3 regions of the Streptomyces sp. WMMB303 genome follow, and region 3 is predicted to be linked to each of the others. Evidence: riboswitches for the same ligand, from Rfam matches in the RefSeq annotation. Region 3 holds a riboswitch; each other region holds the start of a gene.
What was found. A riboswitch is a leader RNA that binds a small molecule or an ion and turns the genes downstream of it on or off. The one in region 3 is predicted to bind thiamine pyrophosphate.

Region 1 (9,964 bases), 3.6 Mb from region 3:
CGGTTCCGACGATCGCCCGCGGCGAGGGCGTCTACATCTACGACACCGACGGCAAGCGCTACCTCGACGGCTTGGCGGGCCTGTTCGTCGTCCAGGCGGGGCACGGCCGCACCGAGCTGGCCGAGGCCGCCACCAAGCAGGCCCAGGACCTCGCCTTCTTCCCGATCTGGTCCTATGCGCACCCCAAGGCCGTCGAACTGGCCGAGCGCCTCGCGCAGCACGCCCCGGGCGACCTGAACAAGGTCTTCTTCACCACCGGCGGCGGCGAAGCCGTCGAGACGGCGTGGAAGCTGGCCAAGCAGTACCACAAGCTGACCGGCAACCCGCTCAAGCACAAGGTCATCTCCCGCGCCGTCGCCTACCACGGCACCCCGCAGGGCGCCCTCGCCATCACCGGGCTGCCCGCGCTCAAGGCCCCCTACGAGCCGCTGGTCCCCGGCGCGCACAAGGTCCCCAACACCAACATCTACCGGGCCCCCATCCACGGCGACGACCCCGAGGCGTTCGGCCGCTGGGCCGCCGACCAGATCGAGCAGCAGATCCTCTTCGAGGGCCCGGAGACCGTGGCCGCGGTCTTCCTGGAGCCGGTGCAGAACGCGGGCGGCTGCTTCCCGCCGCCGCCCGGATACTTCCAGCGGGTCCGGGAGATCTGCGACCAGTACGACGTGCTGCTCGTCTCGGACGAGGTGATCTGCGCCTTCGGACGACTGGGCACCGTCTTCGCCTGCGACAAGTTCGGCTATGTGCCCGACATCATCACCTGCGCCAAGGGCATGACCTCCGGCTACTCGCCGATAGGGGCCGCGGTCATCTCCAACCGCATCGCCGAGCCCTTCTACCGAGGCGACAGCACGTTCCTGCACGGGTACACCTTCGGCGGCCACCCCGTCTCGGCCGCCGTCGCGCTGGCCAACCTCGACATCTTCGAGCGCGAAGGCCTCAACCAGCACGTGCTCGACAACGAGGCCGGCTTCTTCAGCACCCTGCAGAAGCTGCACGACCTGCCCATAGTCGGCGACGTGCGCGGCAACGGGTTCTTCTACGGCATCGAACTCGTCAAGGACAAGGCCACCAAGGAGACGTTCACCGAGGAGGAGTCCGAGCGCGTCCTGTACGGCTTCCTGTCCAAGGCGCTGTTCGAGAACGGCCTCTACTGCCGCGCCGACGACCGGGGCGACCCGGTCGTCCAACTCGCCCCGCCGCTGATCTCCGACCAGAAGGTCTTCGACGAGGCGGAGCAGATCCTCCGCACCGTCCTCACGGAGGCGTGGACGAAACTCTGATCCGCACCGCGGCACAGCCACCTGCGGGAGCACCGCACAGGGCCGCACGAGGGGCGGGGGCATCGATCCAGTGACCGATGCCCCCGCCCCTCGTTTCACCCTCCAGAGGGAATGACGGCTCGCGATGTTGAGTGGAGGTGCCCCATGGCCGCCCCGCCGGACGACGTGCTCTGGGCGCGAGGACTGCACTACGCCTACGACGGCTCACCCGCGCTGCAGGGCGTCTCGCTCGGCGTCCGGGAAGGCGAGATCCTCGCCGTCACAGGGCCCCGGGGCAGCGGCAAGACCACACTGCTGCGCTGCATGTCCGGGCAGGTGCTGCCGGACCAGGGCGAGGTGTGGTTCAACAGCGCCCCCGTCCACACCCTCGGCCGGGCAGCGCGCGAACGGCTGCGGCTGCACCGCTTCGGCTGGATCGACAGCACCCCGCGCCTCGTCCCCGAACTGACCGCATGGGAGAACGCCGCGCTCCCTCTCCTGCTGCAGGGCGACGGATACCGCACGGCCCGCCGCACGGCATGCTCCTGGCTGGAGCGGCTGGACGTCGGGGACTGCGCCGGAACGCGGCCGCCCGCACTCCGGCAGGCCCAGCGCCAGCGCATCGCCGTGGCCCGGGCCCTGGTCCACTCCCCCACCGTGCTCTTCGCCGACGAGCCCACGGCACCGCTGCACCAGACCGACCGCGCCCAGGTGCTGCGGGCGCTCAGCGCCGCGGCCCGCTCGCAGGGCATCACGGTCCTCCTCGCCGGACACGACTTCGCACTCGACCAGGCGGCACGCACCGCGGAGGCGACCGGTGCCGCGCTCGCCGACCGCATCGTCGACCTCACCGACGGCCGCCGGACCCGCACCCCCGCGCCCGGCAGTCCGGCCGCGGTGTCCGCAGGACCGGAAGGCGCGGCAGCGTGCTCACTCTCCGTCTGACACTCACGGCGACACCTGCGGCGCTGCTGCTCCGCCTGCTGCTGCTGTGCGCCTCCGCCGGCGGCGGCCTGCTGCTGCTCGCCGCCCTCTCCTACGCCCTGGAACACCCCGGCCACCGGGCGGCCGTCCTGGTGCGGCTGCTGTGGTGCCTGGTCCCGCTCGCCGCCACCGCACACCTGGCCGCGGTCCTCGGGCGCACCGAGCCGCGGGCCGAGACCCGGCTCGGCCTGCACGCGGCCGGGCTGGGGCCCGCCCGGCTGCCGCTGCTGGCCGCACGCACCGCGGCGGTACCCGGTCTGATGGGCAGCGCGCTGACGCTGCTGCTGACCGTACGGGGAGGCGTCGAGAGCGCGGGCGGCTCGCTGTCGGTCCTGAACCTGCCCCGCCCGTCGGCCGTGCTGACGTTGCAGGGCCCCCCGCTCCCCGTCCCGGCCGCCGTGACGCTGCTGAGCGCGCTCCCGGCGGTGGCCGCCCTCGCGGCCGCCCGGGGTGCCCGGTCCGGCGCCACAGCACCGGCGCCGCGGGCCTCCTGGCGCCTGGCGGACAGCCGCCGGACGGTGGACTCCCGGCGGCGGGACGGTACGGAGATCCCGCGCCACGCCGCGCTGCGGAGCGCCCTACGGGCGGCCTCCGGCCTGCTGACCGGAACGGCGGGCCTGCTGCTGGAGGCGCATGCGGCGCACAGCACCGGCCGCGGCGCCTGGAAGCCGGCGGAACACCCCGGGGACGTGGCGGGCTCGCAGTTCGCCGCCGGGTGGACGCTCATCGGAGTGGGCCTGGTGGTGGCCGGGCCCGGACTGGTGGCGCTGAGCGGACATCTGCTGGGCGCCGCACGACCGGGCCCGGTGCGGCTGCTGGCCGGGCGCTCACTCGTCCGCGAAGCGTCCTCCCTCGGGCGTCCGCTGGGCGCGCTGAGTGCGATGGCCGCGGCGCTGCTGTCGGTCTTCCGGGCCCACCTGACCGGGGCGTGGGGGCCCGCGCCGAGTCCACTGGTGGGACTCGCCGCAGCTCTGACCGGATGCTGCGCGGCCGCCGCCGCGCTGGCGGCACTCGCCCGGGTCCGGCGCGCCCGTACCCCCGTGCGGGACCTGCTGGACCGCCTGGGGGCGCCGCGGCAACTGGGCCGGGGCGTGGCGCTGCTGCGGGCCGCTGCCACCGCGGCAGTGTGCACGTCGCTCGCGGCGGCTGCCGGTCTGTTCACGGCGCTGCCTTCGGGCTGACTCCTGCGGCTACCGGGCCCGGTCCGAGCCGGACGAAGGGCCCTGGCCGACTCCGGCCTTCCGAGGTGCGGGAGCATGGGGTGCCTCCGGTGCACCCAGCACGACCACCTCCCGCGGGTCGAAGGCGACCCCCACCTCGGCTCCCTCCTGCGGTGCGTCCCGCAAGGTGCAGGCCGCCTGCAGGGGCGGTCCCGCGTCCGGGCGCAGCAGCACAGTGACCGTGGAGGCGTCCCCGCCGCGGAACGTGCGTGCCTCCACCGTGCAGCGCAGCCCCTCCCGAGCCTCCCGCAGCTGCACGCCGCCGGGGCGCACGAGCAGGTGGCCGCCGCCCTGCGGGGTGCTGTCCGGCACGGGCAGCTTCCCCCAGGCCGTGTCCGCGGTCGTGCCCTCGACGGTGGCCGGGGTGATGTTGTCGAACCCCAGGAAGCGGGCGACGAACTCGGAGGCGGGGCGCTGCCAGACCTCCAGCGGGGTGCCCGCCTGGGCGATGCGTCCGCGCTCCATCACCACGACCCGGTCGGCGAGCGCGAACGCCTCCCCATGGTCGTGGGTGACGGCGAGCACCGTCGTACCCAGCCTCCGGAACAGGCCGCGCAGTTCGACGACGAGGCGCTCGCGCAGTCCGCGGTCGAGCTGGCCCAGCGGCTCGTCCAGCATCAGCAGTCTCGGCTCCGGGGCCAGCGCGCGGGCCAGCGCGACACGCTGCTGCTCGCCGCCGGACAGCGCGGTCACCGCCCGCCGCCCCGCGCCCGGCAGCCCCACCAGGTCCAGCAGCTCGGCGACCCGGCGGTCGGTCTCGGCGCGGCCCATGCGGTGCATTCGCGGCCCGAAGCCGACGTTCCCGGCGACGTCGCGCTGCGGGAAGAGCTGGTGGTCCTGGAACATCAGGCCGACGCCCCGGCGGTGCGGCGGCACACCGGTCTGGTCCTGCCCCGACAGCAGCACCCGGCCGCTGCGGACCTCCTGCAGCCCTGCGACGACGCGCAGGAGGGTGGATTTGCCGCTTCCGCTGGGCCCCAGGACGCAGACCGTCTCGTGCGCGGCCACCTCCAGGTCGACCGCGTCCAGCGCGGTCCGCTCGCCGAAGCTCACGGTCACTTCGTCCAGCCGCAGCATCTACAACTCCCTCCGGCCGTCGGTTCGCACCCGCTCCAGCGCGAGCAGTACCCCCGCACAGACGAGCATGAGAAGAGTGCTCAGGGCCATGGCCTGCCCGTAGTGCGCTTCCCCGGCCCGTCCCAGCATCCGGGCCACCGCGACCGGCAGGGTGGGTGCGTCGGGCCGGGCGATGAACACGGTCGCGCCGAACTCGCCCAGCGAGACGGTGAAGGCGAACCCGGCGGCCACCAGCAGCGCGCGGCGCACCAGCGGGAAGTCGACTTCCCGCCAGGCCCGCAGCGGGGAGGCGCCCAGCACGGCCGCGGTCTCCCGCAGCCTCACGTCCACGGCACGCAGCACCGGCAGCATGGTGCGGATGACGAACGGGACGCCGACCAGCGCCTGGGCCAGCGGCACCAGGATCCAGCTCGACCGCAGATCCAGCGGTGGCTCGTCCAGCGCGACGAGGAAGCCGAAGCCGACGGTAACGGCCGAGGTGCCCAGCGGGAGCATCAGCAGCGCGTCGAATCCCCGGACCAGCCGCCCGGCCCGACGGGTGAGGGCGGCCGCGGCCAGCCCGCCCACCACCAGGGCGATGGCCGTCGCCACGGCGGCGTAGGCCAGTGAGTTGCCGATGGCCTCGATGGGCGCGACGACGAAGGTCGCACTGTCGGAGCGGGCACCCAGCGCGCGGAAGAAGGCGAGACCGTATCCGTCCGGTCCCTCCAGTGCCCGCAGGACCAGCACGAGGAGCGGGACGACCGTCAGCACGAGCATCACGCCCAGCACGGTGCCCACCGTCGTCCACTGGCCGGGCCCTGCCGGGCGGCGGGCGGCGTGGTCCGCGGGTACCAGGCTGAGTGCGCTCTCCCGCTTGCGCAGTGCCCAGGCGTGCACGACGAGCAGTGCGGCGACGGCGGCGAGTTGGGTGAGCGTCAGCACGGCGGCGGTCGGCAGGTCCAGCAGGGTGGCCGTCTGCCGGTAGATCTCGACCTCCAGCGTGGCGTACCTCGGCCCGCCCAGGACCTGGATGACGCCGAAGCTGGTGAAGGTGAACAGGAAGACGATCAGCGCGGCGGCCGCCACGGACGGCGCCAGCGCGGGCAGAGTGACCCGCCGCCAGGCGGCGAACCGGCCGGCGCCCAGGACGCGTGCGGCTTCCTCCTGGCGCGGATCGAGCTGGGACCACAGGCTGCCGACGGTGCGCACGACAACCGCGTAGTTGAAGAAGACGTGCGCCAGCAGGATCGCCCACACGCTGGTGTCCAGTCGTACCCCGAACCAGACGTCCAGCGCTCCCTCACGCCCGGCCAGCGCGAGGAAGGCCGAGCCGACGACGACTGTCGGCAGCACGAACGGCACCGTCACCACGGCGCGCAGCAGCCGCTTGCCCGGAAAGTCGAACCTGGCGAACACGTAGGCGCCGGGAAGGGCCAACGCGAGAGTGAGCGCGGTGGAGGCCGCGGCCTGCCACAGCGTGAACCAGAGCACCTGGAGGATGTCGGGATCGCCGAGCACCCGGGCGGTCCGGCCGAAGTGCCAATCGCCGCCCTCGTGCAGCCCCCGGAAGACGATCGCGGCCACCGGGTAGCCGAAGAAGAGCGCGAAGAACGCCGCCGGGACGGCCATCAGCGCGAGCCGCACGCCGGTGCCACCGCCGCCGCGGCGGTCCGCGGCGGCGGACGGTCGCGCGGGCGCGGCGGGGCCGTCCGGGACGCCGGGCGGCACCGGCCCTTCCGGAGAGTCCGGCAGGTCCCGGGCCGCGGCGTCGCGGGCGACTACTTCACGGCGAGCGACGTCCACGTCTTGATCCACTGCTCACGGTGTTCCGCGATCTTCCGCGGGGCGACGGTGGCGGGGTCGTCCACGGTCTCGCCGTACTTGGTGAACAGCTCCGGCAGCCGGGCGTCCTCGCGGACCGGGTTGACGAACATCTTCAGCGGCAGGTCCTCCTGGAACCGCTTGCTGAGCAGGAAGTCCAGCAGCGCCTGCCCGCCCTCGGTGTTCTTCGCGCCGCGGAGCAGCCCGGCGTACTCGGTCTGCCGGAAGCAGGTTCCCTCGGCCACGCCGGTCGGCGCCTGCTCGGGCGGGTTCTTCTCGCCCATGACCTCGGCAGGCGGGCTGGAGGCGTAGGAGACGACCAGCGGTTTGTCGCCCTTGCCCTTGCCCTCGCGGGAGCCGCTGAAGCGGTCGTTGTAGGCCTGCTCCCAGCTTCCTGCGACCTCGGCCCCGTTGGCGCGCAGCTTCTTCCAGTAGTCCTGCCAGCCGTCCTCGCCGAACTCGGCGACGCTCGCCAGCAGGAACGCCAGGCCGGGAGAGGAGGTGGCGGCGTCCTCGGTCACCAGCAGGTCCTTGTAGCGGGGCTTCGCCAAGTCCTGCAGAGTACGCGGCGGGTCGAGCTTCTTGTCGGCGAACCACCGGCGGTCGTAGTTGACGCACACGTCGCCCGTGTCCACCGGGGTGACCCGGTGCTTCTCCGGGTCCGCCTGCAGCCGCTCCGGCACCTTCGCCAGGCCCTCGGCCTCGTAGGGGGCGAAGACGTCCTTGTCCAGCGGGCGGGAGAGGAGCGTGTTGTCGACGCCGAAGAAGACGTCGCCCTGCGGGTTGCCCTTGTTGAGGACCGCCTGGTTCACGGCGGCACCCGCGTCGCCGCCGCGCAGCACCTCGACCTGGTAGCCGCTGCGCTTCTCGAAGTCCTCGAGCACGGACTTCGAGACGGCGAACGAGTCGTGGGTGACGAGGGTGACGGTCTTGGAATCGGCGTTGTCGTCCGCGCCTCCGCAGGCGGTGGCCAGCAGTGCGAGGCTGAGGACAGCGGTGGTTGCGGCGGCAGCCCGCCGCGCGTGCTTCTTCATCAGTGCATCGACTTCCTACCCGGCATGACCCGGGCGAGGTTCGAGGGTCTGCGGCACGTACGGGCGTACGGGCCACACTCTCAGCGCTGTGAGCGCTCCCCTGTCGGCTGTTCGGTTGTACGGGCCGCACCGGGCGGCCCGTTCGAACACTACCAGTCAGGCGTCAGCGTTCGGTCGCCGCGAGCTGGCCGCACGCACCGTCGATCTCCTGACCCCGGGTGTCCCGTACGGTCACGGGCACACCGTGCGACTCCAGCGTCCGCACGAATGCGGCCTCGTCCTCGGGACGGGAAGCGGTCCACTTGGAACCGGGCGTCGGATTGAGCGGGATGAGGTTGACGTGCACCCGCTTGCCCTTGAGCAGCCGGCCCAGCAGATCGGCACGCCACGCCTGGTCGTTGATGTCCTTGATCAACGCGTACTCGATGGAGACCCGGCGTCCGGACCTGGCCGCGTACTCCCATGCGGCGTCGAGCACCTCCCGCACCTTCCACCGGGTGTTGACCGGCACCAGGGTGTCCCGCAGTTCGTCGTCGGGCGCGTGCAGGGAGAGCGCCAGCCGGCATTTGAAGCCCTCGTCGGAGAAGCGCAGCATCGCGGGTACGAGACCGACCGTGGAGACGGTGATGCCGCGCTGGGACAGCCCGAGACCGTCCGGCTCGGGATCGGTCAGCCTCCGGATGGCGCCGACCACCCGCTTGTAGTTGGCCAGCGGCTCGCCCATCCCCATGAAGACGATGTTCGACAGCCGTGCCGGCCCGCCGGGCACCTCGCCGTCCCGCAGGGCGCGCATCTCGTCGACGATCTGGTGGACGATCTCCGCGGTGCTCAGGTTCCGGTCCAGGCCGGCCTGGCCCGTGGCGCAGAACGGACAGTTCATCCCGCAGCCGGCCTGCGAGCTGATGCACATGGTGACCCGGTCCGGGTACCGCATCAGGACGGACTCCACGAGCGTCCCGTCGTGCAGCCGCCACAGCGTTTTGCGCGTGGCGTCGTCGTCGCAGCTGATGTGCCGCACCACGCTCATCAGGTCGGGCAGCAGCCCGGACGCCAGCTTCTCGCGGGCGGCGGCAGGGATGTCGGTCCACTGTTGCGGGTCGTGCGCCAGCCGCGCGAAGTAGTGCTGCGAGAGCTGCTTGGCGCGGAAGGGCTTCTCGCCGAGCTCCGCGACCGCCGCACGGCGGTCCTCGGGAGCGAGATCGGCAAGGTGGCGGGGCGGCTTCTTGGCGCCGCGCGGGGCGACGAACGTGAGTTCTCCGGGTGCAGGCATAGCCGTACCAGTGTCGCAGATCATTTTGGCGGGCCGCTGGTCAGCGGGGCAGGGCGGCAGTCCCCGGTCAATCGGCCCCGCCGGGCCCCGGGGCCCTGCCGTCGCGCGGTCCTGATCGGTCGAGGCGGGCTCAGCCCGCGCCGACGAAGACGACCAGCAGCAGCCAGACAACCGGCGCGGTCGGCAGCAGCGAGTCGAGCCGGTCCATGATGCCGCCGTGCCCGGGCAGCAGGGTCCCCATGTCCTTGATGCCCAGGTCCCGCTTCATCATCGACTCGCCCAGATCGCCCAGGGTGGCGCTGACCGCTACCGCGAGGCCCAGCAGCAGGCCCTGCCACCAGCGACCGTCGTCGATCAGGAACTGCGTGCACAGGGCGCCCGCCGCCATGGCGAAGGCCACCGCGCCGACCAGCCCCTCCCGGGTCTTGCCGGGGCTGATCCGGGGGGCCAGCTTGTGTCGCCCGAACCGCCAGCCCACCGCGTAGGCGCCGGTGTCGCTGACCACGGTGAGGATCAGGAACGTCAGTACCCGCCAGGGTCCGTCGTCCGCCGCCAGCATCAGGGCGACGAAGGTGGCGAGGAAGGGCACGTAGAAGGCGGCGAAGAGGGCCGCCGTCACATCCCGCAGGTAGTCGGCCGCAGGCTGCGTCATGCGCCAGGCCAGCACCGTCAGAGCTGTGAGCGCCATGGCGATCCAGGCACCCTCCGCGCCCCGCAGATAGCCGGCGATCGTCATGGCCGCGCCGCCGAGCGCCAGCGGCACCAGCGGGACCTGGATCCCCTTGCGCTCCCGCAGCCGCGAGGTCAGTTCCCAGAGCCCGACGACGACCGCCAGCACGATGACGCCGAGAAAGGCCGGCTTGTAGAAGAACAGCGCAGCCAGGATGACGACGCCGAGGCCCAGACCGACCCCTATCGCCGCGGGCAGGTCCCGCCCGGCGCGCTTCCTGCCCCCCTCTGCAGCTGCGGTCGTTTCGGGCTGCCGAGGGGTGTGGGGCGGTTCCGGTCCGTCCTGGCCGTGCCGCGCGCCGGAGGGACCGGCGGGATCTGTGGGGCCGGGGCCGTCGGGGCCGCGCCGGCGGGCACGGCCGTCTTCAGCGTCACCGGGGCTCCCGGGGTCGGGTGCAATGGGCATACGCCGAGTCTGCGACGCGTCGCCGCCCACATCGTGCACGGGGACGCTCACGTCGTGGGCGGACACCGGACCATCGCCCGGGCGGGGCATCGCCGCGGGTGCGGCGGAGCCCTGCTCGGGAGGGCCCCAGTAGCCCGCGTCCGGTTGCGGCGCTCCCCAGGAAGAGTCGTTCACAGATA
Region 2 (9,964 bases), 1.8 Mb from region 3:
AGACGGCCGAGGTCTGGGTGACCGTCACGTCGTCGAGCACGCCGAGCGAGCCGATCAGCACCCCCGCGAGCAGCAGCCCGCGGATCTCGATACCGGGGTAGAGCCCGTGCACCAGGCCGGTCTGGTCGTCGGTGTTGCCGGTCAGTCCGGCCCAGCCGATGAACAACGAGCCCAGCAGCCCGATCAGCAGGAGCGACACCAGTGTGCCGAGCACCGCGACCGAGGTGCGGGCGGACAGGCCGTGGCACAGATACAGCGTGGTCAGCATGATGGCGCTCCCGCCGACCACCGCGACCACCAGCGGATTGGAGCCCTGCAGTATCGCGGGCAGGATGAACAGGGTCAGCACGGCGAAGCTGATGACCAGCCCCACCAGCGCCAGCACTCCGCGCAGCCGCCCCACGAGCACCACCACGAGCGCGAAGAGGCCGGCCAGCAGCACCATCGGCAGATCCCGGTCGGTGTCGACGACGCTGTACTGGAGATCGCGCGGCGCCTTCGCGGCGTAGGCGACGACGACGTCCTGCCCGACGGAGTAGCTGCGGGTGGCGTCGGGCGGTACGACCTCGGTGAAGGTGTGCCCCGTGTCCTTGCCCTCGGTGACCTCGATGCCGGCCTTCCGGCACGTCCCTTGGGCTCCGCCCTCGCCGCCCTGTTGCCCACCGCTCCGCTCGGCGGAACCTCCGCCCGAGGAGCCGGGCGGTTGCCGGACGTTGGCCTTGCCGCAGTCCACCTCGGCCAGTTCGACGACCTTGGCGGTGAAGGTGGGCCGGTCGAAGCCGACTCCGGAGTGGTCGTGCTGGTGCCCCGGAACACCCCCTGGCCACAGCACCACCAGACCGGCCAGCACGGCCGCCGCGAACGGCACCAGCACCGCCGCGATGACCTTCCGCAGATGGCGGGAGACGGGTTCGGCGGGCCCGTGGCTGTGACTGTGCCCGTGGTTGTGCCCGTGCCCGTGCCTGTGGTCGGGCCCCTGGCCCTGGGCGGGCGCATGGACAGGGGCAGGGCGGTGTCCGTGAGCAGGGCCGGGTTCGGGCGCGGGGACGGCGGGGTCGGTGTGGGTCACCGCCCGATCATCGCAAGAACGGCCGGGCGGGGTGTTCAGTCCGGGCCGTGTGCCGTTAGCGTAGAGGCGCCTTTGCACATCGCGGGAGCTCCGAGCACGGGGCTGAGAGGGCGCTGACCTCCGTGGAAGGGACCACGGAACCGGCTGCGCCGACCGCCGAACCTGTTACCGGGTAATGCCGGCGTAGGGAGTGGGTCTCATGACCACGCAGGATGCACACGCGCGCGCCGAGACGGCCGAAGAGGCCGGAAGCGCCGAAGGGGCCGAGAAAGCCCTCGGCTCGCACAAGGGATATCTGCAGGGATCGCGCCCGGACATCCGGGTCCCCGTCCGACGGGTGCACCTCACCAACGGCCGGGACGTGACGCTCTACGACACGTCCGGGCCGTACACCGACCCCGAGATCGACACCGATGTGCGCCGCGGCCTGGCGCCGCTGCGCGAGAACTGGATCGTCCAGAGGGGGGACACCGAGGAGTACGCGGGCCGTGAACTGCGGCCCGAGGACGACGGCCGCAAGCACACCAGCCCACGCGGCGGAGTCGTCCGCGGCGGCGCCGACGATCTGGCGGGGCTCGACGCGGTCTTCCCGGGCCGTCCGCGCCAGCCGCGGCGCGGCCGGAACGGCGCGGCCGTCACCCAGCTCGGCTATGCGAAGCGGGGCGAGATCACCGCGGAGATGGAGTACGTCGCCCTCCGCGAGAACCGCAGCCCCGAATTCGTCCGGGACGAGATCGCCGCCGGGCGGGCCGTACTGCCCGCCAACGTGAACCACCCGGAGACCGAGCCGATGATCATCGGGAAGAACTTCCTGGTGAAGGTGAACGCCAACATCGGCAACTCCGCCGTCACCTCCTCCATCGAGGAGGAGGTCGAGAAGATGACGTGGGCGACCCGGTGGGGCACCGACACCGTCATGGACCTCTCGACCGGCCGCAACATCCACACCACCCGCGAGTGGGTGCTGCGCAACTCCCCCGTCCCCATCGGCACGGTGCCCCTGTACCAGGCGCTGGAGAAGGTGGACGGCAAGGCCGAGGAACTGTCCTGGGAGGTCTACAAGGACACCGTCGTCGAGCAGTGCGAGCAGGGCGTCGACTACATGACGGTGCACGCCGGGGTGCTGCTGCGCTACGTCCCGCTGACGGCGCGCCGCAAGACCGGCATCGTCTCCCGCGGCGGCTCGATCATGGCCGCGTGGTGTCTGGCGCATCACCGGGAGAGCTTCCTGTACGAGCACTTCGGCGAGCTGTGCGAGATCCTGCGCTCCTACGACGTGACGTTCTCGCTCGGCGACGGGCTACGGCCCGGATCGATCGCGGACGCCAACGACGCGGCGCAGATGGCCGAGTTGGACACCCTGGGCGAACTGAACCGGATCGCCAAGGCGCACGATGTGCAGACCATGATCGAGGGTCCCGGCCATGTGCCGATGCACAAGATCAAGGAGAACGTGGACCGCCAGCAGGAGGTCTGCGAGGAGGCCCCGTTCTACACGCTGGGCCCCCTGACGACGGACATCGCGCCCGCCTACGACCACATCACCAGCGGCATCGGTGCGGCGATGATCGGCTGGTGGGGCACCGCGATGCTCTGCTACGTCACTCCGAAGGAGCACCTGGGGCTGCCGGACAGGGACGACGTCAAGACGGGCGTGATCACCTACAAGATCGCCGCCCATGCCGCGGACGTGGCCAAGGGCCACCCGGGGGCGCAGGACTGGGACGACGCGCTCTCGGACGCCCGGTTCGAGTTCCGTTGGGAGGACCAGTTCAATCTGGCGCTCGACCCGGACACGGCCCGCTCGTTCCACGACGAGACGCTGCCGGCCGAACCGGCCAAGACCGCGCACTTCTGCTCCATGTGCGGCCCGAAGTTCTGCTCGATGAAGATCAGCAGAAGCATCACAGAGCAGTTCGGCGGCGAAGAGGGCGCGTCCGCCGAGGAGATCGAGGCGGGGATGCTGGAGAAGTCGAGGGAGTTCGCGGCGGCGGGCAACCGGGTGTATCTGCCGATGGCCCCGTGAGACCCGCGCGCCGGTAGAGCGGGGGCGGGAGCCGCGAGGGCGGTTCGTGGCTCCCCCCTCCTGCCACGAACCGCCCGGTTCGATGCGCGCGGCGGCGCGGACGACAAGAATAGTTGACTCAGCGTCAGTGTCCAGTCACTTATGGATATGGACCTCTTGGGCGATGTTCTGACCTGATACGCACAGTAATGAAAGCGGAGGGTTTGACGCACGACGATGTGGGCCAAGTCTCCTGCATGTTCGTCGAACGCCCTGTGGTCAAGCGGACTGCCCGCGCCATCCTCCTCGCCGCCGGGGAGGGTCCGGCGCCCACGGTGGAACTGATCCTCATCAAGCGCACCAAGCCCGGCCAGGAGCCGTACTGGATCACCCCGGGAGGCGGCGTCGAGCCCGGCGTGGACCGCACCGTGGAGGACGCCCTGCACCGTGAGGTGGCCGAGGAACTGGGCGGGGCGATCACCGATGTGGTGCCCGCCTTCGTGGACACGGTGAGTGACCCCGCGGAGACACCGGGGGGAGTGAAGGTACAGCACTTCTTCGTGTGCCGACTCGTCTCGCTCGACCCTCGCCTACGGCACGGACCCGAAGTGGAGGAGCCGCAAGGAGAGTACGAGATCGTACGGCTCCCCTTCACTCCACAGGGCCTGAACTCGGTGGAGGTGGTCCCGCCGAGGCTGCGGGCCTATCTCGCCGCGAACATCGAGGGGGTGCAGGCCCTGCTCGCGCCCGACCTCCGCCGTCCGTCGCCGGGGCCGGCCGACCCGCCGGGGCCGCCACCCGACTCCGCACGCTAGCCGAACCAGCCCTGGAAGGGCGCGGGTTTCCGCGGCTCGCTCGGCTCGGCTTCCTGGCGGCCGCGCCGCTGCGCCTCCGCCAGCGCCCGCTCGGCCTCCAGCCGCCAGGCGGAGACGTCCCGGGCGTGCTCGGCGGACCCGGCGCTCTCCGCGCGGGCCGAGATGGCGGCCGAGACCGCGGAGGACGCGGCCGGCGTCGTCCCGGCGGCGTGCTGACGCCGCCGGGGCAGCTGCGGGAGGGCGGCCGCCCGCGCGGTCGCGTCCTCCGGTGCGGCAGTGGGTCCGGCACCGGGCGGCGGGTCGTCCTCGGCCTTCCCGTCGCGGCCCGGCCCGGCCTCGGGCTGCGCGGCCGGTTCGCGGGCTCCGGTACGCGCCTGCGCGGGGACGGGTGCCGGGGCGGGCGGGGCGCCGGGGGAGAGGGGAGTGCGTGGTGCGGGTATCGCGCCGGACGGCAGGGACGCCGGGGCTGGTGGTGCCTGCGGGGGCAGCGGGACGGAGTCGCCGGACGGCGGCACCGGTGGGACGGCGGGTACGGCCGGGGCGGGGGCCGGGAGTCCCGACGCGGGCGGAGGCGCCGACGGCGGGGAGGCCGATACGGGTGCCGACGGGGGAACCGGCGGCGCCGCGGGCACCGGCGGGGGCACCGGCCCCGGCGACACCGTTGCCGCGGGGGCGGTCACCTCGCGGTGGCCCTCCCGGGCGTCCCGGGCGGCTCCGAAGAAGTCGCCGCCCTTGCGCTTGTAGTCGTCGGTGCCCCACTCGCGCGCCGCGCGGCGCGGGGCCTTCATCAGATGGGGGATGTGCTTGGCGCAGTGTATGTACGCCTCCTCCACCTCGACCCGCACCCACAGCACGGCCCGCCGACCGGGTATCGGGTCCTGCGGCAGGTCCGGTACCGAGGGGCGCAGTTCCGCGTCGTCCAGCACCTGGGCGCGGCCGTTGATGTGCAGGCCGATCCGGGCGCGGAGGAAGTCGACGAGAAGCAGGCCCACATGCGGGTTCTCCCCGATGTTGCCGAGGCTGGCGTGGACGCCGTTGCCGCGGTACTCCGGAAAGACCAGCGTCCGCTCGTCCAGTACGCGCAGGAACCCGGGCGGCCCGGCGCGGAAGCTGTTGTCGCACTCGCCGTTGCGGTCGGACGTGGCGAGGAAGAACATCTCCTGCTGCTGGGTGAACTCCCGCATCCGCTCGTTGAGATGGTCGAGCACCTGGTCCTGGTAGAACCGTTCGGCGCGCTCCTGCGAACCGATCCGCTGCTGCAGCGCGTGCTCCCCGTCGCTGCCGGGCAGCCGCCGCGGCGGGTCGGGGTGCTGGTCGGTCCCCGCGCCCATGCCCTCCGCGTGCCCCGCGGAACCGTCGCCGTATCCGTTCGCGTCACTCAACGCCGCCACTCGTCCCTTTCCTCGACCGGCCGACCGGACGGCTGCCCCGCGGCCGGCCTCGGAGTACCCGTCCCGGGTGACCGGCTCCCGGCAGCAGCCGCGATCCGAACACCCCACCACCTATGCCCTCTGCGCGGCCAGTTCGTCGAGGGAATCGTGCCGTATTCGGTGCGTCGGAATCCCGAGCCCGCGCAGTGTCTCGACCCCGGTCCTGATCATTCCGGGCGGTCCGGAGAGGTAGCCGTCGTACGCGGGCCAGGGGCCGTATCTGCGTACCGCGTCCGGAAGCTCGCCCGCGAGCGCCTCAGCGGCCGAGGCCGCTCCCGCCGCGACGACGGGGCGCACCGACAGCCACCGGTGGCGGTCCTGGAGGCGCAGCATCGTCTCCAGGTCGTAGAGGTCCTGGTCGGTGCGGGCCCCGTAGAAGACCTCGACCGGGCGCGCCCGCCCCCGGCTGACCACGTCCTCGACCAGTGCCTTGATGGGGGCGATACCGGTCCCGCCGCCCAGGCAGAGCAGTCCGCTGTCGGCCTCGTGGTCGACGAGCATAGAGCCCGCGGGCGGGCCGAGCCGCAGCACGTCGCCGGGGCGGGCGCGCTGCACCAGCGCCGTGGAGACCCACCCGGCGGGCACGGATTTCACGTGGAAGGTCAGCAGGCCGTCGGGGCGAGGCGCGGACGCGAACGAGTAGTGCCGCCACACCCGGGGCCACCAGGGCGTCTCCAGGCTGGTGTACTGCCCGGCGCGGAACGGGTACGGCTGGTCGGGACGCACCGTGATCACGGCGATCTCCGAGGTGCGCAGTTCGTGCGAGACGATCTCCGCGTCCCACCAGGCGGGCGCCCGGCGCTCGTCCTCGGCCGCCGCGTCGATCATCGTCTGGGAGATCGCGGTGTAGGCGCGCACCCAGGCCGCCTCGGTGCGGGGGCTCCAGGTGTCGGGTGCGTAGCGGGCGATCGCGGCCATCAGGCACTCACCGACGGCCGGGTAGTGCGCGGGCAGGGTGCCGTATTTGCGGTGGCCGCGACCCAGCCCGGCGAGGTAGTCGCCGAGCAGCTTGCCGTCGTCGAAGAGGCGTACGGCGGTCAGCAGCGCGCGGAAGAGCCGGTCGCGCTGGCCGTCCATGGCGGCCGGGAACATCTCGCGCAAGTGCGGGTACTGGACGAACAGCAGCGCGTAGAAATAGGCGGTCGCCGAGTCGGCGGAACGTTCCAGCTCCGCCATGGAGGCTCCGATCAGTTCGGAGTCGCCGAGCTGGTCGCCTGCGGGGTTCGCGGGCGCGGCGGGAGCTGTCCGCCCCGCTGCGGCAGCCGGCGCCGCCGCCATCGGTTCGGGAGCCGCCTCCGGCTCGTGCGCGTGTTCAGGTTCCGGTTCGTGTTCCGGTTCCGGTGCGGTCGCCCCCGCGGTCCGCAGGGACTGTGCCGCGTCAGGTGCGCCTGGCGCGGGGCGCTCCGCGGGTGCGGCATCGGACGCCGGGGTGAACCAACCCCGTCCGCCGCTGCCACCGGCGGACGCACCGTCGCTGCCCGACATGGTGGTCATGCTCGCCTCGCCTCGTACCTCTTCCGGACGTTCTGTGCACATCCGTGTTCCGAAAGTTTCGGTGAACCGCCCCCTGTGAACACCGTGCCCAGAACACTTTGCACTCCTTACCGCACGATGCGGGAGGGACCGACCATACCGTGAAGCCTTCACGCCACAACCCCCGTTCGCGGTTCCCGCGAATTCCGTCATTCGGAACCCGCGAAGGAATTACCGTGCCGCGGGGACGAGTGCGTGGGCCTCCCGGAGATCACTTCCGGTGTAGTGGTGCGAGGCGAGTGAGCGGACGTGGTGGTCGGCGTTCACCGCGACGGAGACGGGTACGGCGGCGAACAGCTCCGTGTCGGAGAGGGAGTCCCCGTACGCCACGCAGTCCGCCGGCCGCAGCCCGAATTGGGCGCAGAGCTCCTCCGCGATCTTCACCTTCGACGAGGGCGAAAGAATCCCGGCGGGATCGAGGGGACGCGCCGGATACTTCGTACTTCCGTTCGGAATTGCGCGCGGAACCTCCGGCCATCGCGAACCGTGGGTAACCTCGGCCCCCCAATCCTGTAGTCGCCGCACAAAGAAATCCGGCGAGAGAGAAATCACGGCGCAGCGCTCGCCCTCCGCCCTGAGCCTCGCCCACACCTCCGGGATGCCCGTCAGCCACGGCGCGGCCGCGAAGGCCGCGGACACGATCTCGTCGTTGAGCGCCGACCACAGCGCACACGCCCGGAGGGCGAACTGCGGCGGTGTCAGTTTCTGTTCCGCAAAGGCCCGTTCGAGATCCCGGATCTCGGCGTCGACCCCGAGCTGCCGGGATATCTCCACCGAGGCCGCCGAACCGTACAGCAGGGTGCCGTCGAGGTCGAAGAGGTGGAGCCGGGGGCGGCGTTCTCCCGGCGTCGGTCGCGGATTCGGATGCTGAGCCGGACGCATACCGGCGATCGTACGGGCGCGGGCCTGCCACCGACCCCGCAGCCGGGCAACGGGTACGCCGCGCTGCGCCGCGTACTCGGAGCCGAGTAGCCCCCGATACTCCCGCTGTCGGACGCCCCGGACGCCGGACGGCGGCACAGTCGCCGGTATGCGGCAACTGTCCCGACGTGCCCGCAGAGGCACTCTCGCGCTCCACGTCTGCTCCTCGGCCGGCTGGCTCGGCATGACGCTGTGCCTGCTCGCACTCGGCCTCACCGCGGCCCTCACCGGGTCCGGCCCCGCGGCCGAGGCCTCCTACCGCTCGATGAAGGTCTTCGCCGACTGGCTGCTGGCCCCGCTCGCGCTGGTCACCCTGGCCAGCGGTGTGCTGCTGTCGGTGGGCACCCGCTGGGGGCTGGCACGGTACTGGTGGGTGTGGATCAAGTTCTGGCTCACGCTGGCCGCCACCCTGGCGAGCGTGCTCCTCTTCCGGGTGCGGATCGACAGCACCGTCGCCGACGTGGCCGCGGGGCGCCCGATCCTGCCGTACGAGTTGGTGATCCCGCCGCTCGTCTCGCTGAGCGCCTACACGTTCATGACCGTCATCTCGGTGCTGAAGCCCTGGGGCCCGACCAAGCGGGGCCGCCGCGGCGCCCCGGCCCGCCGCCGGCCCGCGGGCCCGGGCCCGCGGGCCGGGTCACCGGGCTCCGGACGGCAGGACCGGTCACCCGCGGCGGATGCGTGGAACCGGCCGTCGGCGCCCGGCCGTCGCAGCCGGTCAGCGGCCCCGGCCCCCGGACGGCAGGCTGTCGGCTGACGGCCCGCCGGGGGCTGCCCGGACGGCGGCCGCGGACGGCCCGGCCCCGGCGTACGCGGGCCCCGGCTCCGCGGCGCCGTCCGGTGCGGCCGCCCCGGCCGTCCGCACCGTCAGCCCGGTCCGGGGCGCCGGAGTGGCGCCGCGGCGCTCCAGGACCGCGGAGGTCACCGCCAGCGCGAGGGCGCCCAGGGCCAGCCCGGCGCCCGCCATGTTCGGCGACGTCGGGCCGAAGCCGGCCCCGAGGACCAGCCCGCCGAGCCAGGTGGCGAGCGCGTTGCCGAGGTTGAAGGCGCCGATGTTCATGGCCGAGGCGAGGGTGGGCGCGTCCGCCGTCTGGTCGAGCACGCGCTTCTGCAGCGGCGGGACCGTGGCGAAGCCGAACGCGCCGATCGGCGTCAGCGTGACGGCGGCCGCCGCCTTGTCGTGCGCCGTGACGGTGAACACGGCCAGCGTCCCGGCCAGCGCGACCAGGGCGATGCACAGCATGGGCAGCAGGGCCCGGTCGGCGAATCGGCCACCGACCAGGTTCCCGGCGACCATGCCGACCCCGAAGAGGACCAGCAGCCAGGTCACGGAGGTGTCGGCGTACCCGGCGGCCTCCGTCATCATCGGCGCGATGTAGGTGATGGCGGCGAAGACCCCGCCGAAGCCGAGCACGGTCATCCCCATCGCCAGCAGCACCTGGACGTTGCGGAAGGCGGCCAGTTCGTCGCGGATCCGGCCGGTGCGGGGGCGCGGTCCGCCCGTGGGGACGGGCCCCTCCGGTGCCCCGGCCGCCGGACGGTCGGCCACGCCGTCGGCCGGACTCTCCGCCGGGACGTCCCGGGGAACCAGCGCGGCGACGCCCGCCAGCCCCAGCACCCCCAGCCCGGCGACGGCGACGAAGGTGAGCCGCCAGCCCGCCTGCTGCCCCAGCAGGGTGCCCAGCGGCACACCGACGACGTTCGCGAGGGTCAGCCCGGTGAACATCAGGGAGATGGCCGCGGCCTTGCGGTGCGGGGCCACCAGTCCGGCCGCGACGATCGAGCCGATGCCGAAGAAGGCACCGTGCGCGAGCGAGGCGATGACCCGGCCCGCGAGCATCACGCCGAAGGCGGGCGCGAGCGCGGAGACCAGGTTGCCCAGCACGAACAGGCCCATCAGCAGCATCAGCATCCGCTTGCGGGAGGTCCGGGTGCCCAGGACGGCGAGGACCGGGGCGCCCAGCAGCACCCCGACCGCGTAGCCGGATGCCAGATACCCGGCGGTGGGGATGGAGACCCCGAACTCGGCGGCGACCTCGGGCAGCAGGCCCATGATCACGAACTCGGTGGTCCCGATGCCGAAGGCGCCGATGGCGAGCGCCAGCAGGGCGAGAGGCATGAGCGGGGAACCTTTCCATGCGGAGGGCGATTGCAAGCGTCGACATTAATTGCAGACGCTGGATATATGCAA
Region 3 (9,964 bases):
AGCGCCGCGTCCGCCTCGGCGGGGCTGTGCGTCGAGCGGCCGATCAGCACCTCGTCGCCGAGCAGGGCACGGGCCGCGGGCACCGGAAGGTCACCCTGGCCGAGATGGAGCACCTCGGAGGCGGCGGCGTGGGCCACGTCCGCACGGTCGTTCACGGCCAGCAGGGTCCCGTGTCGGCGGCAGGCCTCGGCGAGCACCTCCAGCTGCGCCAGCTCCTCGGCCGCCTCCAGCCGCTTGTCCCGGAGCTGGACGATGTCCACACCGCCTGCCAGGACGGCGTCCAGGAACGCGGGCAGGTCGCCCTGCGCCGTGCGTGCGTCGGTGCACAGGTAGAGGCGCGCCTCCGCGAGCCGCTCGCGGGCGGGAGCGGACCCCGGGGGCGCCGCGGGCGGGGTGGCGGTACTGCGGGACGAGCGGGACGTGCGGGACATGGCGGTGTTCGGATCCCCCCGGGAGGGGGTGCGTGGACCCTCGGGTGATCCACGCACCCGGTGCTGTCGGTGTGCTGGTGCGCCGCCGCGGGCGGCGGGATCAGACGGCGAGTGCCTGCGCCCGGCGCTTGACCTCGGTGCCCCGGTTCTCCCGCAGCGCCGTCACCGGCGAGCCGGGCAGCGACTCATCCTCGGTGAACAGCCATTCGAGCATCTCTTCGTCGCTGAAGCCGTCGTCCCGCAGGAGGGTGATGGTGCCCGCGAGGCCCTTCACGATCCGGCCCTCGCCGACGAAGGCAGCCGGAACCTGCAGCACCCGGTTCCCGGACTCCGCCTCCCGCCGCACCGCGAGCAGTTGGCCTTCCTTCACGAGCTGCCGCACCCGGGTCACCTCGACGCCGAGCATCTCGGCGACGTCGGGAAGGGCGAGCCAGGCGGGGACGAGCGCGTCGGTCTTTGCGTCAATCTCGGTCACGGGTTCCAGACTGCCATCCGAAACCGGTGGTCACTACCGCGCGGCCTTCTTCAGGGCCACGGCCGCGTCGCCCAGCAGGGCCCGGTCCACGGCTGTGCCCTGCTGAATCAGCTTCCGGCCCTGCGCGAGATCGCGCGGACGGCCGACGGCCAGCAGCGCGGTCGGCCGCTCGTCACGCAGCCAGCACACGCTCCAGGCGGGGTCCCGGGGCGAGCCGCGCCACACCAGTTCGTCGCCGGGGGCGTGGTGGCCGACGTACTGCACGAAGCGGCCGAACTGCTCGGACCAGAAGTAGGGCACCGGATCGTAGGCGACGCTCTCCGGCTCGCCGTCGGCGTGTCCCTCGGCGAGCAGGTTCGCCGCGACCGTACGGGGTCCCTGGAGCGCGTTGTCCCAGTGGTGGATCAGCAGCCGCTCGCCGTAGCGGGCCGAGGGGAACGAGGCGCAGTCCCCCACCGCGTAGCAGCCGGGGGCCGAGCTGCGCAGCCGCGCGTCGGCCAGCACGGAGCCGTCGGGCCCGAGCGCCAACCCGGAGCCGGCCAGCCATCCGGTGGTGGGCCGGGCTCCGATCCCGACCAGGACCGCGTCCGCCGGCAGCCGCGTCCCGTCGGCGAGCAGTACCCCGCCGCGCTCGACCGCCGCGACGGCGGCGCCGGTGCGCAGTGTCGCCCCGGCCTCCGCGTACCAGTCCCGCATCGGCGCGGAGACCTCGGCCGGGAGCGCGCCCGGCAGCGGTGCGGCGGCGGTCTCCACCACGGTGACCGCACAGCCCCACTCGCGGGCGACCGTCGCGAACTCCGCCCCGATCCAGCCGGCGCCGACGACCACGACCCTGCCACGGGAGGCCAGCACCGGACGCAGCCGCCGTGCGTCGTCCAGGGTGCGCAGCACATGGACGCCGGGCACTCCCTCGCTGCCGGGCAGAGTGCGGGGCTCGGCGCCGGTGGCCAGGACCAGCCGGTCGTAGTGGACCGGCCCCGCGTCGGTGACCAGCAGCCGCTCGTCGGGGAGCAGCCCGGTGGCGGTCCGGCCCAGCTCCAGCTCGATCCCCAGCCCCGCGAAGTCGATGTCGAAGAGCGGCACCTCCGCTTCCTCGCCCCTGCCCAGCAGCACGGCCTTGGACAGCGGAGGCCGGTCGTAGGGCGGGTGCGGTTCGGCTCCGAGGAGCCGTACGGAGCCGGGCCAGCCCTGCTCGCGAAGCTGCACGGCGGTCTGCACGCCCGCCATACCGGTGCCCACGATCACGACCCGCTGCTGTTTCTGACTGTCGCTCACATCGCTCACTGTATGCCGGTCGGCCCTCGGAGCCATCGGCCACCGGACGGAGACGGTGTCCGGACGCGGTCGTAGGGCCGCCGCCTGCGGCGCGGGGGGCGGTCCGGGCGGGCCTTACCCGTGCCGCGCGCACCGCAGTAGGGTGGGCCGCGGCAGTCACGACATACGCGGGAGCCCGGACGCACCGGGCTGAGAGGGAGGCTGCGGCGGCCTCCGACCGTCCGAACCTGATCCGGGTCATTCCGGCGAAGGGAGCAGCAGCAGCGCCATGCGCGGCACAGGAACCGGTACCCACGCGGCGAGCCCCGACGTGCTCGTCCTCGGCGGCGGCCTGATCGGCCTGGTGACGGCCTGGCGGGCCGCGCAGCGCGGCCTGAGGGTCACCGTGGCCGACCCCGAACCAGGCGGCGGCGCCGCACAGGTGGCGGCCGGCATGCTGGCGGCCGTCACCGAACTGCACTACGGCGAGGAGACCCTGCTGGATCTCAACCTCGCCTCGGCGGCCCGCTATCCGGAGTTCGTCGCCGAACTGGAGGACGCCTCCGGCCTGGACATCGGCTACCGGGCCTGCGGTACCCTCGCGGTCGCGCTCGACGCCGACGACCGCGCCCACCTGCGCGAGCTGCACGCGCTGCAGCGGCGGTGCGGGCTGGAGTCGCAGTGGCTGACCGGCCGCGAGTGCCGTCGCCTGGAGCCGATGCTGGCGCCCTCGGTGCGCGGCGGAGCCCGGGTGGACGGCGACCACCAGATCGACCCCCGGCGCCTGGCCGCGGCGCTGCTGCACGCCTGCGAGCGCACGGGAGTCGCCTTCCGGCGCTCCCGCGCGATACGGCTCCTGCACCGACGGGACCGCGCCGCGGGGGCTGCGCTGGCGAACGGCACCGAACTGCGCGCGGAGCAGACGGTGCTCGCGCTGGGCGCCCGCAGCGGCACCCTGGAGGGCCTCCCCCCGTCGGTGGCGCCGCCGGTGCGCCCGGTCAAGGGGCAGGTGCTGCGGCTGCGGATGCCCGGCGGCGCGGCCGGCCCCTTTCTCTCCCGTACGGTCCGCGCGGTGGTCCGCGGCGGTGCCCTCTACCTGGTGCCGCGCACGGACGGCGAACTGGTGGTCGGCGCCACCAGTGAGGAACTGGGCTGGGACACCACGGTGACCGCGGGCGGTGTCTACGAGCTGCTGCGGGACGCGCACGAACTGGTGCCCGGCGTCACCGAGCTGCCGCTGGCCGAGACCCGCGCCGGACTGCGCCCCGGCTCCCCCGACAACGCGCCGCTGCTGGGGCCCACCGCGCTGCCCGGCCTCCACCTGGCCACCGGCCACTTCCGGCACGGCGTCCTGCTCACTCCCGTCACCGGCGACGTACTCGCCGAGCTGCTGGCCACCGGTGAGCTGCCCGCACCGGCCCGGCCCTTCGCACCGCGGCGCTTCGCCCCCGCAGACTCCCGCGAGACCCAGGAGCAGCCCGTATGACCTCCACCCCGACGACGACCGTCTCGGTCAACGGCGAGCCCCGCCGGGTGGCCGCGGGGCTCACCCTCGACCGGCTCGTGGCCGATGTCACCGCCGCGTCGAGCGGGGTGGCCGCGGCGCTCAACGAGGACGTGGTCCCCCGGGGCCGCTGGGCGGACACCCCGCTCGGCGAGGGTGACCGCGTCGAGATCCTCACCGCAGTCCAAGGAGGCTGATCCCGTCATGGCCGACGATCCGCTGACCATCGGCGACACCGCCTTCACCGCCCGGCTGATCATGGGCACCGGGGGCGCGCCCAGCCTGGACGTCCTGGAACGGGCGCTGCTGGCCTCCGGCACCGAGCTGACCACGGTCGCGATGCGGCGGCTGGACCCCTCGGTGAGCGGCTCCGTGCTGTCGGTGCTGGGCAGGCACGGCATCCGCGTACTGCCGAACACCGCTGGGTGCTACACGGCGGGTGAGGCGGTGCTCACCGCACGGCTCGCACGGGAGGCGCTGGGCACCGACTGGGTGAAGCTGGAGGTCATCGCCGACGAGCGCACCCTGCTGCCGGACCCGGTCGAGCTGCTGGACGCCGCCGAGACGCTGGTGGACGACGGCTTCACGGTGCTGCCGTACACCAACGACGACCCGGTGCTGGCGCGGAAGCTGGAGGAGGCGGGCTGCGCGGCGATCATGCCGCTCGGCTCCCCCATCGGCTCCGGCCTGGGCATCCGCAACCCGCACAACTTCCAGCTCATCACCGAGCGCGCCGGTGTGCCGGTGATCCTGGACGCGGGGGCCGGCACGGCCTCGGACGCGGCGCTGGCCATGGAGCTGGGGTGTGCCGCGGTGATGCTGGCCTCGGCGGTGACCCGGGCCCAGGAGCCGGTGCTGATGGCGGAGGGCATGCGGCACGCGGTGGAGGCGGGGCGACTGGCCTTCCGCGCGGGCCGCATCCCGCGCCGCCACTTCGCCGAGGCGTCCTCGCCCACCGAGGGCCTCGCGGCGCTGGATCCGGAGCGCCCCGCCTTCGCCGGCTGAGGGTCCGCCGCCGTCCGGGGCCCCGCGCCCGCCGTCCCGCCGTCCGGGGCCGGGGTCCGTCCGGGCAGCACTCCGGCGGCGCCGCCCACCCCCGGGTGGGCGCCACGGAGTGTCACCGTTCGGCCCCAGAACAGCGGCAACCCGCAACCGCGCGGCCCCGCCGCCGCACCGCCCTCGTAAACTCGGCGCAATGGACACCACCCTCCAGGACCCGTCGCCTGCCTACGGACGAGGAGACCCGCTGGTCGGACAGGTGCTCGACGGCCGGTACCGCGTCGACGCCCGGGTAGCCATCGGCGGCATGGCGACCGTCTACCGCGCGGTGGACACCCGCCTGGACCGCGTGCTGGCCCTGAAGGTGATGCACACCTCCCTCTCCGCGGACGAGACGTTCGTGACCCGCTTCATCAGGGAGGCCAAGTCCGCGGCCCGGCTGGCGCACGCGAACGTGGTCGGGGTCTTCGACCAGGGCACCGACGGCACCTACGTCTATCTGGCGATGGAGTACGTGGAGGGCTGCACGCTCCGCGACGTGCTGCGGGACCGCGGCGCCCTGCGCCCCCGCGCGGCACTCGACGTCCTGGAGCCGGTCCTGGCGGCACTGGGCGCGGCACACCGGGCCGGTCTCGTGCACCGGGACGTGAAGCCGGAGAACGTGCTGATAGGGGACGACGGGCGGGTGAAGGTCGCCGACTTCGGTCTGGTACGGGCGGTGGACAGCCAGACCTCCGCGACGACGGACTCGATCCTGGGCACGGTCTCCTATCTGGCGCCCGAGCAGATCGAGGACGGCACTGCCACTCCGCGTACGGACCTGTACGCGTGCGGCGTGATGCTCTACGAGATGCTCACCGGCAGCAAACCGCACTCGGGCGGCTCGCCCGCGCAGGTGCTCTACCAGCATCTGAACAAGGACATGCCGGCGCCTTCGGCAGTGGTGCCGGGGATGGCGGCGACCCTGGACGGCCTGGTGGCGCTGGCGACGGCGCGCTCGCCCGAACAGCGCCCCGAGGACGCGGTCGCCCTGCTGGCGCGGGCCCGCACGGTCCGCGCGGAGCTGACCGACGAGCAGCTGGACGCGGTCCCGCCGCAGGCCACGCAGGGCGGCACCGGCCCGGCCGAGGACGCGGCGCGGCTCTCGGGGGTCTCCGGGGTCTCCGAAGACATCGCCGCCGCGGCCGCGCACGCCACGGCCGGAAGCGAGGCCGACACCTCTGTGATCCCCCGCCCCGCGGGAGGTTCCGCCGCCGATCCGGCCCCGGACGCGGACCCGCTCAACCGCACGGCGCTGCTGTCGCCGCCGCCGTCCGACCCGCCGGACGACTCCGCCGCGGGTGCCGGGGCCCGGCGACGGAGGGTGCAGCCGCGCTGGGTGCTGGTGACCCTGGCCGTACTGCTGGTGGCGCTGGTCGGCACGGGCATCTGGTACGTCAACTCCGGGCAGTTCGTGCGGACCCCCGCGGTGCTGGACGAGACCCGCGCCGAGGCCACCAAGACGCTCTCGGAGGCCGGACTGGACGTGAAGGTGAAGGAGGACTTCAGCGAGCGGGTCGAGCGCGGCCATGTCATCGGCACCGACCCGGAGCCGGGTGAGCGCGTCCGCAAGACCGGCACGGTCACACTGACCGTCTCGCGCGGCCCGCACATGGTGAAGGTGCCCGACCTCGAGGACACCCCGCTGTCGGACGCCCGCCGCAAGCTCGAGGACGCCGGCCTGAAGCCGGGGACGGTCGAGCGGCGTTTCGACGAGGAGACCGCGCGGGGCTCCGTGCTCGCCACCGACCCCGAGCCGGGCAGCAAGCGCAGGCCGGGCGCCGCGGTGGCCCTCACCGTCTCCAAGGGAGCTCCGGTGGAGGTGCCCGATGTGGTCGGCGACAAGCGGAGCGACGCGACCGAGGAGCTGGAGAAGGCGGGCCTGAAGGTCCGGATCGCCACCGAGCGTGTCCACTCCGAGCACGAGAAGGGCAGCATCGCCCGCCAGTCCCCGACCGACGGCGCCCGGGCCGCCGAGGGCGACACGGTGACGCTGACGGTCTCCAAGGGCCCCGACATGATCGAGGTGCCGGACGTGGAGGGCAGCAGCGAGGACGCGGCCACCGAGAAGCTGGAGGGCGCCGGCTTCGAGGTGACGGTGCGCCGCATCTTCTTCGGGGACACCGTCTTCAACCAGTCCCCCGACGGGGGAGAGAAGGCGCCCCGCGGCTCGTCGATCACCATCTGGCTGCGCTGAGCCCGCGCCGGGCCCAGCCCGGCCGCGCGGCTCCCCGCGGGGCGCTCCCGGCGGGATGTCGGCGGCGCTTCCCCGGTGACCGATCCACCACCCCCGGCCCACAATGTCCGACTTGACGCGCATATCCCGTCACGGGGCGTACCGGGGGACTTGGTGGCGTGTGACCCCACCCATAGGACGCACGTCACCTACGAACACACCTAGTGGAAAGAAATCCGCCGCGCCACCTGGAATGCAACTCCGCCATACCCGTCCGCCGGCCACCCCCCGCCACGAATTCGGGTAGTACGTCACACCTTTGATTCCGCAGAACGGGCCCTTTAACAATTGCGGTCGTCGCACGGCGCCGAATCAGCACTCGGCGCGTCTCCCCGGCTCCCCGCCACTGCGACACGACGCCAGCGATGAAAGGTTCCGTACTTCCTCATGCCCAGCATCTCCAGCCTCAGTCTCAGCCCCAAGGCCAAGAAGATCTCGACCATAGGCATCGGCACTGCGGGCGCCGCGGCGCTGGCCCTCACCGTGCTCCCCGGTACCGCGCACCACGGCGACGCCGGCCAGGCCACGGCCAAGAAGGTCCAGGCCGACAGCGTCGCCTTCAGCTCCGATTCCTCGGTGCTGCCCGCCCAGGGCAAGGACCTCACCGCCCAGCAGCAGTCCATGGCCCCGGCGCCCGCCGACACCGAGCAGGTGGCGAGCGTGAAGAACGCCGCCACCACCGCCAAGAGCTTCACCAGCACCGACGAGGCGGCCGCCGCGATCAAGGCCGACGCCGAGAAGCGCGCCGCCAAGGCCGCGGCCGAGAAGAAGGCCGAGGCAGCGGCCGCCAAGGAGCGGGCCGCCAAGGCCGCGGCCGACCGCTCGAAGCGCGCCGCCGCGCCCAGCTACCCGGACAACCTGGACGGCTGGATCCGTGAGGCTCGCGCCATCATGGCCAAGCACGGCATCCCCGGCTCGTACGAGGGCATCAAGCGCAACATCATCCGCGAGTCCGCCGGCGACCCCCGCGCGATCAACAACTGGGACATCAACGCCCAGAACGGCGTGCCCTCCAAGGGCCTGCTCCAGGTGATCAAGCCCACCTTCGACGCCTACCACGTCGAGGGCACCGCCTGGGACCAGTACGACCCGGTCGCGAACATCGTCGCCGCCTGCAACTACGCGGCCGACCGGTACGGTTCGATGGACAACGTCAACTCGGCATACTGAGTGGTGTGACCACGAACGAGACGCAGCACCTGCGCAATCCCATTGGCGGCCATGTCCCCGTAGCCGGGGGCCTGGCCGCCACTGGCCTTTCCTACGCCACCGATATCGAAGCCGAGACACTTCAGGTTTTCGTGGCGAATCCGCGCGGCTGGGCGACGCCCACGGGAAACGCGGAACAGGATGACGCATTCCGCACCGCCTGCGCGGCGCGTGGACTTCCGGTTTATGTCCACGCTCCTTATCTCATCAATTTCGGCTCGCACAACGAGGACACCGCGGCCAAGTCGGTCCAGTCCCTGCGGCATTCGCTGCGGCGCGGGCGCGACATCGGCGCGCTGGGCGTCGTCGTCCACACCGGCTCCGCCACCGGAGGGCGCGCCCGGGCGACGGCGCTGGCCCAGGCGCGTGCGCTGATGATGCCGCTACTGGAGGAGCTGACCCACCAGGACGATCCGTGGCTGCTGCTGGAGCCGACCGCCGGGCAGGGCGCGTCGCTCTGCTCCCGGATGCACGAACTCGGCCCGTACTTCGAGGCGCTGGAGCACCACCCGAAGCTCGGCGTCTGCCTGGACACCTGCCATGCCTTCGCCGCCGGGGACGACCTGGCCGCACCCGGCGGGGTGGAACGCGCACTCCGCGAACTGGAGTCGGTGACCGGTCCCGGAAGGCTGCGGCTGATCCACGCGAACGACTCCCAGGACGTGGCGGGCGCGTGCAAGGACCGGCACGCGAACATCGGCGCCGGTCACATCGGGACCGGCCCGTTCGCCGAGTTGCTGGCCCACCCGCTGACCGAGGGCGTGCCCCTCGTGATCGAGACGCCGGGCGGCAAGGCCGGGCACGCGGGGGACGTGGCGCTGCTGAAGAAGCTCAGAGAGGCGTGAGACGGCAGCCGGGTCGGCCCCCGGGCCCCTGCCCGAGCAGGCGGGTCCCGGAACGGGGGCCCGGTCCCTTGGCCGGCGCGTCCGGGTCCGGACTCGGAGCGCGGCACCCGGCGGCTGGGGGGGCGCCCTCGCCGGCTCACGGCTCGGGACCGTCCCCCGGCTCCTCCTGGTAGGAGTAGCGCTGCTCCCGCCAGGGGTCCCCGATGTTGTGGTAGCCGCGCTCCTCCCAGAAGCCACGGCGGTCCGCCGTCATGTACTCGATGCCCCGGACCCACTTGGGGCCCTTCCAGGCGTACAGATGGGGCACCACGAGCCGGACCGGGAAGCCGTGCTCGGCGGTCAGCAGCTCACCGGCGCGATGCGTGGCGAAGACGGTCTTCGCGGAGGTGAAGTCCGAGAGCCGTACGTTGGAGCTGAAGCCGTACTCCGCCCACACCATCACATGGGTCGCGTCGGGCGCGGGCGGGGCCAGCTCGAGGATGCTGCGCGCGAGCACGCCGCCCCACTCGGCGCCCAGCATGCTGAACTTGGCGACACAGTGCAGGTCGGCGACGACGGTGCGGTACGGCAGCGCGGAGAACTGCTCGTGGTTCCAGCAGTGCTTCTCGCCGTCCGCCGTGGCCCCGAAGACCCGGAACTCCCAGCGCTCCCGGCGGAACTTCGGTACCGGGCCGTAGTGCGTCACCGGCCATCCGCGCTGGAGCCGCTGCCCGGGTGGAAGCTCCGGTTGCTCCCCTTCGCGGCTTTGCGGCTGACCCATGCCCCCATGGTGACAGACCTCGGGCGATGGTCTCGACCAACCCCCGCGCGGGTGATCCGCGTGGCGTCGTCGCAGCTCACCTCCGCACATACGGGCACATCCGGTAAGCCTTCACTTACTGGACCCGGCCGGTGGGCGGTGACAGGATGCGCGATTGCGCGCCACGCGCGTTCTGCCCGGTACCCGCGCCATGCCCCTGGAAGGAGCCCGCC

Region 1: linked by a shared signal. The riboswitch ahead of P2424_RS22785 (thiamine ABC transporter substrate-binding protein) and the one ahead of thiO (glycine oxidase ThiO) in region 3 are both predicted to bind thiamine pyrophosphate.
Region 2: linked by a shared signal. The riboswitch ahead of thiC (phosphomethylpyrimidine synthase ThiC) and the one ahead of thiO (glycine oxidase ThiO) in region 3 are both predicted to bind thiamine pyrophosphate.

Annotation. Positions count from the first base shown of each region.
Region 1 is NZ_JARKIN010000001.1:5,193,135-5,203,098, forward strand. Features, by position in the region: gene P2424_RS22760 (aspartate aminotransferase family protein) at 1-1,283, shown strand, start outside; gene P2424_RS22765 (ATP-binding cassette domain-containing protein) at 1,428-2,207, shown strand; gene P2424_RS22770 (hypothetical protein) at 2,189-3,427, shown strand; gene P2424_RS22775 (ABC transporter ATP-binding protein) at 3,437-4,543, opposite strand; gene P2424_RS22780 (iron ABC transporter permease) at 4,544-6,154, opposite strand; gene P2424_RS22785 (thiamine ABC transporter substrate-binding protein) at 6,304-7,380, opposite strand; TPP riboswitch at 7,376-7,492, opposite strand; gene rlmN (23S rRNA (adenine(2503)-C(2))-methyltransferase RlmN) at 7,544-8,650, opposite strand; gene P2424_RS22795 (phosphatidate cytidylyltransferase) at 8,781-9,959, opposite strand.
Region 2 is NZ_JARKIN010000001.1:3,394,822-3,404,785, forward strand. Features, by position in the region: gene P2424_RS15125 (YibE/F family protein) at 1-1,069, opposite strand, end outside; TPP riboswitch at 1,141-1,276, shown strand; gene thiC (phosphomethylpyrimidine synthase ThiC) at 1,269-3,095, shown strand; gene P2424_RS15135 (NUDIX hydrolase) at 3,332-3,889, shown strand; partial or broken gene P2424_RS15140 (pyridoxamine 5'-phosphate oxidase family protein) at 4,588-5,220, opposite strand; gene P2424_RS15145 (globin domain-containing protein) at 5,392-6,813, opposite strand; gene P2424_RS15150 (HAD-IB family phosphatase) at 7,024-7,734, opposite strand; gene P2424_RS15155 (DUF2269 domain-containing protein) at 7,883-8,530, shown strand; gene P2424_RS15160 (MFS transporter) at 8,492-9,892, opposite strand.
Region 3 is NZ_JARKIN010000001.1:1,575,413-1,585,376, forward strand. Features, by position in the region: gene thiE (thiamine phosphate synthase) at 1-431, opposite strand, end outside; gene P2424_RS07140 (Rv2175c family DNA-binding protein) at 532-906, opposite strand; gene P2424_RS07145 (FAD-dependent oxidoreductase) at 940-2,133, opposite strand; TPP riboswitch at 2,339-2,452, shown strand; gene thiO (glycine oxidase ThiO) at 2,450-3,646, shown strand; gene thiS (sulfur carrier protein ThiS) at 3,643-3,861, shown strand; gene P2424_RS07160 (thiazole synthase) at 3,869-4,669, shown strand; gene pknB (Stk1 family PASTA domain-containing Ser/Thr kinase) at 4,860-6,899, shown strand; gene P2424_RS07170 (transglycosylase SLT domain-containing protein) at 7,326-8,108, shown strand; gene P2424_RS07175 (deoxyribonuclease IV) at 8,114-8,992, shown strand; gene P2424_RS07180 (sulfite oxidase-like oxidoreductase) at 9,129-9,752, opposite strand.